DNA from 3 places in the Hyphomicrobium album genome. Region 2 is predicted to be linked to each of the others. Evidence: predicted binding sites of a transcription regulator. Region 2 holds the regulator's gene; each other region holds the start of a gene.

Region 1 (3,277 bases), 100 kb from region 2:
CCACCTTGGCGCGGCCGCGGACGTTCGGGTTCGAGCGATAGACGATCTCGATGCGGTCGATCAGACGATCACGGCCGATCAGGTCGATCGGCCGCGTGCGCTCGCCCCGGCGAATGACCTGGCGGACGCGCACGTCCTGCGGCGCGCCGCGGTTGAAGAACACCTTGAGGTCGAGGATCTCGACATCGTTGTCGCGGACTTCCAGCGCGATCCTGGAGAAGAAACCTTCGCGGCGGCCGACGCGGATGACATCGCGATCGACGCCGAAGCCGACGGCCTGCTCGCCGAGCAGCTCCCACTGCTCACGTCCCGGAGGCCCGCGGTCGCGATCGAATCCCGGAGGGCCACGGTCACGATCGAATCCCGGCGGACCGCGATCGCGATCACGACCCTGCGCCGACGCCACGTCGGCAGCCAGCGGAATGACGAGCAGTGCGAGTAGAGGCGCCACGATGGATCGCCCGAGCATAGTGTTACTCCCCAAATCGATCGGCCGGCCCGCGGCCGACCCAGTGACAGCCCGCTTGTGCGGGCCTTCGACGACCGAATTGTGATAGCGCGTTCAAAATGAACGCAGGCTGCATGCCAGCCCGCGCCGCTAACTGCCGGTAATAACGAGATATTACCAGAAGCCGCCAATGGCTGCGGAACGCCTGCGCGCCTGCAATCCGGCCACCTTGAAGCTGGCGTGGATGGCCGCCGTCCATGCGGAGCATGGCTTCGCCACAACGCGGCCATGACGCTAGGTGGCGGGATAGAGCGGAGCCTTAGAACGGGATCTCGTCGTCGAGCTGCTTGTCGAAGCCGCCGCCGCCCTTCGAGCCGCCGCCGCCGCCACCGCCGCGCGAGGGAGAACGTGCCGGCGCTTCGTAGCCGCCGCTGCTGTCGCCGCCGTAGTCCGCCTGGCCGCCCTCGCTCATGCCGCTGCTGCCACCGGCGCGGCCGTCGAGCATCGTCAGGTTGCCGTTGAAGCCCTGCAGCACGACCTCGGTCGAGTAGCGGTCCTGGCCGTCCTGGCCCTGCCACTTGCGGGTCTGCAGCTGGCCCTCGATGAACACCTTGGCGCCCTTCTTTAGGTACTGCTCGGCGATCTTGCAGAGGTTCTCGTTGAAGATGACGACCGAGTGCCACTCGGTCTTCTCGCGCCGCTCGCCCGTCGACTTGTCGCGCCACGTCTCGGAGGTGGCGATGCGCAGGTTGGCGATCGGACGCCCGTCCTGGGTGCGACGGATCTCCGGGTCCTTGCCCAGGTTGCCCACCAGGATCACCTTGTTGACCGAACCAGCCATGCCATCACTCCTCGTCTTTGCAGCGCGCCACCTCGGCAGCTGCGATGAATCCATCTCTCACCCGGTCCGCCCATGAGGCCCGCCGATGAGTCGCAGTCGCAACCTACCCCATCGTGGGGATCGGCCGGCGGGCGATGGCGGGTTGTCCACGCCAAATCGGGCCGCCAGTGTTCTCTATATGTTCTATAGATAGGACGCGTCGGCGGCGTTGGCAAGGCGCCACTTCATTTGACAGGGATGGATCAGTTGCGGGCGGTTTCGGCGGCCGAGGAGAGGTCCCGCATGACCTTCGCGGGCGCTTGAGACGAGGCCACACAGGACGGCGCCTTGAGCCCGTCGTAGACGGCGACCACGTCACCGCGGAACTGGGTGCCGGTGGCGCGCCGGGCGACGCCGGTGGCGATGCCGCCGTTGCTCCAGCGGGCGCTGCACATCAGCTTCGTCAGGTAGGCGGTGAGATCGGACTTGTAGGTCAGCGCCGGCGGCGGCGGCGAGGCCCCCACCCAGCTCTGCCAGCGCTGCTGGTCGAGCGTGCCCGACCAGGTCGCGTCCTTCTCGGCAAGCTGCGCGGTGAGCTCCTGGCCCTTGCGGCGCAGCTCATCGTCGCCGCCCATACGCTGCAGGCTCGCCTGCAGGCTGGCGCGTTCGGTATCGGCGGGGGCACGCACTGAAAGCTCGCTGAGATCGGTGAGCCCCGTCGAATCCCACACCGGCGCCTGCGCCATCCAGACCACGGCGCCGCGCAGGTCGCTGCCGGCCATCTTCATCCCGCTCATGTCGGTGCCGATGAGCCGCGCCTGCTGCAGGCTCGCCGCCTCGAGATTGGCGTCGCGCAGCACGGCGCCTTCGAGCTGGGCGAAGTCGAGCAGCGCGCCCTGCATCGCGGCGCTGGAGAAATCGGCGAGTTGCAGCCGCGCGCCGGTCAGATCCGCGCCTTGCAGCGAAGCGTTGAGGAAGTTGGCGCCCTGCGCCTGCACGCCGCCGGTCAGGTCCGCCCGGTCGAGGTGCGCGCTCGACAGGCTGGCGCCCGTCAGCACGGCGTTGGCCAGATCGGCACCGTCGAGCTGCGCCTCGTCGAGCTTGGCGCCGCTGAAGTCGACGCCCCACAGGCGGGCGTTGCCAAGGCGGGCGCGCGTCAGGTCGACGCCGCGGGCGGTGGCGCAGCGTGCCGCCACCCGGTTGTCGCTCAGCATCACCGTGTCGGGCTCGGCGCAGGCGAGCGAGGCCTTCTCGAGGTTGGCGCCGACGAGGCTCGCCCCGTCGAGCGCCGCGCCGGTCAAGTCGGCGCCGGAGAAATCCGTGCGGTCGAGCTTGGCGTAGCGCAGGTCGCGGCCGCGCAAACGCAGCGTCTTCTCGCCGCTCGGCTCGCGTTCTCCCAGGAGGTCGGAGTCCGTCACCACGAGGTTGCGGCGGAAGATGCCGAACAGGGTGCCGTCCGTGCCGGCGCTGAGGAACGGCAGCGAAAAGCCGCTCTGCTGCACCTTGCCGCCGTCGGCCGGCTTCGACCACGCCATGAGCCGCTGCCCGACCTTGTCGAGCGGCTCGCCCGGCACGGTCGCGGCGAAATAGGAGAGGTAGGCGACGATGGCCAGCACCACGGCCGTAGATATCGCGCTCACCGGGTGCGCCACGGTCGAGCGCCAGAACGCCTGCAGGAACGACGTCTCCGCCCGCATCAGGAACACACCGATCAGCAGTATCCCGGCGATGTCGAGCGTCAGGAAGATGCGGTTGATCCACGTCGTCGTCACGTCGTGATAGGGCAGGAACGCGACCTGCATGTAGAGCAGCAGAACCACCGGCAGGATGACGATCGTCAGCCACGACATCAGGTTCAGGAAGGCGCTCATTACCACGGAACGCTGCGGGCCGGCGATGCCCTGCACGAAGAAGAAGTTGTGCAGCTCGAGGCGCAAGGGATGGGTGCGCTTGTCGCTCGTCTCGAGGAAACGGATCGCGTGGTCGAACTCCAGCGTCTTGCGGGCGAG
Region 2 (3,277 bases):
GGCTCTTTTCGTTCACGAATCGGAGTCTCAAGCCTTTCCCCTAAACGGTCAAGATTGGCCACCCTCAATCACCCGGAACCGTCCGACGCGACGACCGGGCGCGGGCTCAACTTCTCCCTGCACCGCGCCTTCGATCAGTTCGGCAATCGACCACGCATGGTCGGTGAGCCCAAGCGCAGCGGCCGGCGTGGTGCGCAGACGTGGCTCCTGACGAGTTGGAGGACGATGCGAGCGACGAGGTCCCGGCGGTTCAGCCACGGACGTCGCCCTCACACAGCGCGCCTCCGAAGAAGGAGCGCGAGAAGATGGAAGGCGAGCGAACTTTGTTGAAGGGCATCCTATCGAGTGAGGCCGATTTCGAGGTTATCGTGACTGGCCCGGTGGGCGTGAAGGAGATCGAACGGCTCGTCCGCAAGCTTGAGTTCGACAAGGAAATTCTGGCGGAAAAATCCACGAAACCTGGCGAATACGACGACATCTAAGCAATGAGCCCCGGCTTGTGACCGGGGCTCCTGTCTGGCGGCTAAGAACCGCCGAAAATATTCCCAGTGAGGGGGTCAATTCCGACAGCGCTTTCGCCTATTTACCAGAAGCCCACGTCATGGACCCCTCTCCCCATCCTCACTGACGGGTTCAAACCGGGAGGGCGTGGTTATCCCGCTTATCCTTCAACGCTATTGACGTCTCGGGGGCGGCATGTTTCCGGCGCCTGAAGACGTAGCATGTTAGCTCCTCTGCAAACGCGGGGAGGACATGGTTATCGCGTGGCCCACCGACAAGAACATCCCCAAGGCAAATTAGGACGTTTTCCAGCAAATACGGACAGCACCCAACCCCTCTTGCGGAACGCTTAAGGAACGGCTAGGGTACGTTCACGCTTTGTCCAGACAACCTGGAAGGAGCGCCCCGCCGGCCGAGCACCAGGAGGCTTGATGCTCACCGAAAAACAAAAAGAGCTGCTGCTCTTCATCCACGCGCGCATGCAGGACAAAGGCGTGCCGCCGTCCTTCGACGAGATGAAGGATGCACTCGACCTGAAGTCCAAGTCCGGCATCCACCGGCTGATCACGGCCCTCGTCGAGCGCGGCTTCATCCGCCGCCTTCCCCACCGGGCCCGCGCTATCGAAGTCATTCGCCTTCCCGAAAACCAGACGACCCCCGCCGTGCCCAAGCGCGCCGGCTTCCAACCGAGTGTCATCGAGGGCAGCCGCAGCCGCGAATTGTCTACGCCGCCCTCGACTATGATCGACAGCCGCACGGTGTCGGTGCCGGTCATGGGCCGCATCGCCGCCGGCACCCCGATCAGCGCCATCCAGAACCACAGCCACGACATCGCCTGCCCGCCGGACCTCCTCACCAACGGCGAGCATTTCGCCCTCGAGGTGAAGGGCGACTCGATGATCGAGGCGGGTATTCTCGACGGCGACACGGTGATCATCCGCCGCTGCGACACCGCCGAGAACGGCGACATCGTCGTCGCCCTGGTGGATCAGGAGGAGGCTACCCTCAAGCGGCTACGCAAGAAGGGCACCACCATCGCCCTCGAAGCCGCCAACCCCGAGTTCAAGACGCGCATCTTCGGCCCCGATCAGGTCGACATCCAGGGGCGCCTCGTCGGGTTGATGCGCCGCTACTGAAGGCCGGCGGTGCGCCGCCCCTCCGGGTCGAACCCGGCGGGTGCGCCGCGCCGGGCCGGCATCGACCAGGGGCGGGTGCCGCGCGTCCGGGCGACCGTTTCGACACGGATGCTGCCGTCGGCGCCGATATAGAGCGCGTGCGTGCCCTCGCGGCGCGCGGCGAAGAAATCGACAACCGTCTTGGGCGTGGCGCAGCCGCGCGGACTGACCAGGGGTGAAACGAGGATCGCCGCCCGTCGGCAGTCCTCGGCGAAGGCCGCGGGATGTCGTGCCACCGCCACGTCGAGGCCTTTCACCCGGGAGCGGCAGCCGATGCCGTCGCAGGTGAAGGCCCGCGCTTTAGCCGCCTCCTCGACGGCACCCGGTGAGCCATCGTGCTCGAGCCAGCGCTCCAGCTCGAAGTTGGCGCTGCGCGCGCCGATTGCCGACAACACGCCCCCCTCCCCGCGTACGGCGACAAGCTCCCCGTCGCTGCCGATGAGAATGTCGGGGGCCGGCAGCGTCGGTGCCAGGGCAACCCCGCCGGCGATCAGCGCCACGCCGGCGAAGCGCCAGCGCGTCTGCCACAGCATCAGCCACAAACCACCCGCCACCATCAGCAGGAACGCCAGCGTCGGCATCGCCGGAACCGGGAGCACCGCGCCCGGCAGCTCCGCCACGCGACGCGCCGTCCACACCATCGCGTCGATGCCCCAGCCCATCACCCAGAGCGGATAGGCTTCGAGCCCGAACGGCATGGCGACCAGCGCCGCCAGAGCCGCCGGCATGACCAGCAGGTTGCACACCGGCAGGGCGATGAGGTTGGCGATGACGGCGAACTGCTGGCTCTTGTGGAAGTGATAGGCGGCGAACGGCGCCACCGCGGCGCTGGCTATTAGAGTCGACAGCACGATACCGGCAAAGAACACGGCGAGCCGTCCCGCACCGCCCTCCATCAGCGACGCCCAGAGATCGCGCTGGCGCAGGGCCTCGTACACCGCGACCAGCGCCAGCACCGCGGCAAACGACATCTGGAAGCCGACGTCGAACAGGCTTTCGGGAAACGCGATGAGGATAAGCGTCGCGGCCAGCACAACGTTGCGCAAGGCAAGCGCCGGCCGGTCGAGCAGAACGGCCAGGAACATGATGCCGATCATGATCGTCGAGCGCACCGTTGCGAAGGCCGCGCCGGAGATCATCAGATACGCCAATGCGGCGATCAGCGCCGCAGCCGCGGCCCATTTCTTGATCGGATAGCGCAGCGCAATAGCTGGGAAGCACGCGAGCCCCAAGCGCACGATGAAGAACACCGAGCCCGCCATGATCGCCATGTGGAAGCCGGAGATCGACAGGATGTGCAGGATGCCGCTGTCGCGAAACGCCTCGTTCGTCGCCTCCGAGATGCCGCCGCGCTCGCCGGTGATCAGCGCCGTGGCGATGGCGCCGCGTTCTCCCGGCAGCGCCGCGGCGATGCGCGCGCCTATACCCTGGCGCAGGCGCTGCACCCAGGCCCACAGCCGCAAATCCAATGGCGGATCGCCCGCATTCGCATCGACCACCGGCGCCGACAGCGAATAGCCGACCGCGCCGATGCCCGCGAACCACGCCTGCCGCCCGAAGTCGTAGTCGCCGGGCAGCGCCGGCTCGGACGGCGGCATCAG
Region 3 (3,277 bases), on a different contig from region 2:
GAAGCTGCAGCAAACGAAAGCCGGCGACGCGGTCGCGCGGGTTCTCGGCGAAGCGCAGAAGCGCCAGCAGATCCTTGACGTGCGCAGCGTCGAGGAACTTGAGGCCGCCGAACTTCACGAACGGAATGTTGCGCTGGGCGAGCTCGACCTCGAGCGGGCCGGAGTGATGCGAGGCGCGGAATAAAACCGCCTGATGCTTCAGGAGCGCGCCGGCCTCGCGGTTCTCCAAGACGCGCTCGACGATGTAGCGCGCCTGGTCGGCCTCATCGCGCACGCCGACGAGGCGGGGGCGCTCGGCAGCCTCGCGGTCGGACCACAGGTTCTTGGTGAAGCGCTCGGCGGCGAGATCGATGACGCCGTTGGCGGCGGCGAGGATCGGCTGCGTCGAGCGGTAGTTGCGGTCGAGCGTGACGACCTCGGCCGGCGGGTCGAAGTGCTTGGGGAAGTCGAGGATGTTGCGCACCGTGGCGGCGCGGAAGGAATAAATCGATTGCGCGTCGTCGCCGACGACGGTGAGCCCGCGCCCGTCGCGCTTCAAGGCGAGCAGCACGGAGGACTGCAGCCGGTTGGTGTCCTGGTACTCGTCGACGAGGACGTGATCGAAGCGGCCGCCGACGTCGGCGGCGAGCGCTGGATCCCCCATCATCTGCGCCCAGTAGAGCAGTAGGTCGTCGTAATCGAGGACGTTCTGGCGCTGCTTCGCCTCGACGTAACCGGCGAACAGCTCCTTCAGCTCCTTCGCCCAGGCAGCGCACCACCGGAAGGAAGAGTTGAGCACGTCGTCGAGCGGTTGCTCGGCGTTGACGCAGCGCGAGTAGATGGCAAGGCACGTGCCTTTGGTCGGGAAGCGCGTCTCGGTTTTGGAGAAGCCGAGTGCGTGCCGCTCCAGGTTCATCAGGTCGGCGGAGTCCTCGCGGTCGTGGATGGTGAAAGCGGGATCGAGCCCGATCTGCTCGCAGTATTCGCGCAGCAAGCGGGCGCCGATGCCGTGGAACGTCCCGGCCCAGGCGAGCGCGTCGATGCTGGCGCCGTTGCCGCCCAGCACGGTGCGGGCGATCCGCTCGACGCGGCGCGACATCTCGACGGAGGCGCGGCGGGAAAACGTCATCAGCAGGATGCGGCGCGGGTCGGCACCGTTGAGGATCAGATGGGCGACGCGATGTGCCAGCGTGTTGGTCTTGCCGGAGCCGGCTCCGGCGATGATCAGCAGCGGCCCCGCGGGCGCGGTCGCGCGCGCGCCGACGCCATGCTCGACCGCGCGCCGCTGCTGCGGGTTCAGCTTGTCGAGATGGCTGGGCTTTTCGAGCTGGGCGAGGGCCATGGGGGCACTGAAGCTGATTCTCGTTTTGTTCACAAACGCGGCAAAGCTGCTTATCCGCAGCCGCGACGGCGCGGAACGCACAACGATCAGTTGCCGTTCTGCCTGAAACAAAAGGAGGAACCGATGCCCGATAAGACAATCGACTTCGATGAAAATACCGAGGTTGGCGGGTTCAATCCGGAGCGCCGCAAGGAAAAGAAGAAGGAGCAGGTCGGCCCGGCGCCAACGGACGACCCGCATGGCGACGCCGACGGCGATATCCGGCGCAAGATCGAGGAAGGTCTCACCAAGCTTCCGCCTGGTTAAAGGCGTGGCGCGGCGTCTCCCGCACGGCGCCGATGCAACCCGGGGCAGTGAGCTTGTTGTTAAGGGAGCAAGAGTGACGCTGGTCCCCATGGCAGGCAAGCTCGCCAAATACCGGTCGAAGCGCGACTTCGAGAAGACGCAGGAACCGAGCGGCGACGCCAAGGTCCGCGCGGCCGAATATCCGCGTTTCGTCATCCAGAAGCACGACGCGACGCGCCTGCACTACGACCTGCGCCTCGAGCACGATGGCGTCTTTAAGTCGTGGGCGGTGACGCGCGGCCCGTCGCTCAATCCGAAAGACAAGCGCCTGGCGGTCGAGGTGGAGGACCACCCGCTCGACTACGGCGACTTCGAGGGCACCATTCCCAAGGGTGAGTACGGCGGCGGCACGGTGATGTTGTGGGACCGCGGCTATTGGCTGCCCGAGGGCAACGAGAACGTCGACGAGGCCCTGAAGAAGGGCGAGCTGAAGTTCGTGCTCGCCGGCGGCAAGCTGCAGGGCAGCTGGGTGCTGGTGCGCATGAAGCACGACCGCGACGGCGGCAAGCGCAACAACTGGCTGCTCATCAAGCACAAGGACCAATGGTCCAACAGCGACGGCGAGGCGGCGCTGCGCAAGGACAAGTCGGTGGCCTCCGGCCGCACGATGAAGCAAATCGCCGAAGGCAAGGGCAAGGCGCCCGTTCCGTTCATGCTGGGTGGCAAGCACGCATTCAAGCCGGACGCCGTGTGGAACTCGCGCAAGAAGGGCGAGCCCTCAGCTCCACCCCCGGCTGCCAAGCGTCGCGCGCCGCGCAAGAAGCCGGCCCGCAAGGCACCCAAAGCGAAAGCTGCCAAGGAGAGCGGCCCCGACAGCGTGCTGGGGATCACCATCTCCAAGCCGGACAAGGCGCTGTGGCCGGCGCACGCCGGCGAGCCGCCCGTCACCAAGATGGATCTGGCGCGTTACCTGGAAGAGGTGAGCGACTGGATGCTCGGCCACATCGAGGGCCGCCCGTGCTCGGTAATCCGCGCGCCGGATGGTATCGAGGGGGAGACGTTCTTCCAGCGCCACGCCATGCGCGGCATGTCCGACACCATCGACCTCGTCACGGTGGAGGGCGACCGCGAGCCCTATATCGAGATCGACCGCGCCGACGGCCTGATTGCCATGGCGCAGGTCGCGGCCGTCGAATACCACCCGTGGAACTGCGCGCCGTTCAATCCCGACATTCCCGGGCGCCTTGTGTTCGATCTCGATCCGGCGCCGGATGTCGAATTCGATACGGTGATCGAGGCGGCGAAAGAGATGCGCGAGCGGCTCGAAGCGCTGGATCTCGTCGCCTTCTGCAAAACGACCGGCGGGAAGGGACTGCACGTCGTCACGCCGCTGAAGGTCGGCAAGGCGAGCAAGCTCGGATGGGACGAGGCAAAGACCTTCGCGCAGACGGTGTGCGCGCAGATGGCCGAGGACAGCCCCGAGCGCTACCTGATCAAGATGACCAAGAAGCTGCGCACCGGCCGCATCTTCCTCGACTACCTGCGCAACGACCGTTTCTCCACGGCGGTAGCGCCACTGTCGCCGCGCGCGCGTCCCGGGGCGCCGGTCTCGATGCCGCTGACCTGGAGCCAGGTGCGCGCGGGCCTCGATCCGGCGCGCTTCAATATCCG

Evidence for each region. Region 2 encodes LexA, which represses DNA repair genes until DNA is damaged. Its sites were predicted from a motif close to TGTTCNNNNTGTGTTCNG; they were not measured.
Region 1: the regulator LexA is predicted to act here: its motif matches at 1,458-1,475, upstream of GIW81_RS03940 (single-stranded DNA-binding protein).
Region 3: the regulator LexA is predicted to act here: its motif matches at 1,393-1,410, upstream of GIW81_RS18280 (ATP-dependent helicase).

What each region holds. Positions count from the first base shown of each region.
Region 1 covers NZ_WMBQ01000001.1:813,825-817,101, forward strand. Annotated here, with positions in the region: gene GIW81_RS03935 (hypothetical protein) at 1-469, opposite strand, end outside; gene GIW81_RS03940 (single-stranded DNA-binding protein) at 768-1,289, opposite strand; gene GIW81_RS03945 (pentapeptide repeat-containing protein) at 1,532-3,277, opposite strand, start outside.
Region 2 covers NZ_WMBQ01000001.1:712,878-716,154, forward strand. Annotated here, with positions in the region: gene GIW81_RS03450 (hypothetical protein) at 201-482, shown strand; gene lexA (transcriptional repressor LexA) at 933-1,637, shown strand; gene GIW81_RS03460 (ComEC/Rec2 family competence protein) at 1,631-3,277, opposite strand, start outside.
Region 3 covers NZ_WMBQ01000002.1:1,255,745-1,259,021, forward strand. Annotated here, with positions in the region: gene GIW81_RS18280 (ATP-dependent helicase) at 1-1,321, opposite strand, end outside; gene GIW81_RS18285 (hypothetical protein) at 1,445-1,627, shown strand; gene ligD (non-homologous end-joining DNA ligase) at 1,716-3,277, shown strand, end outside.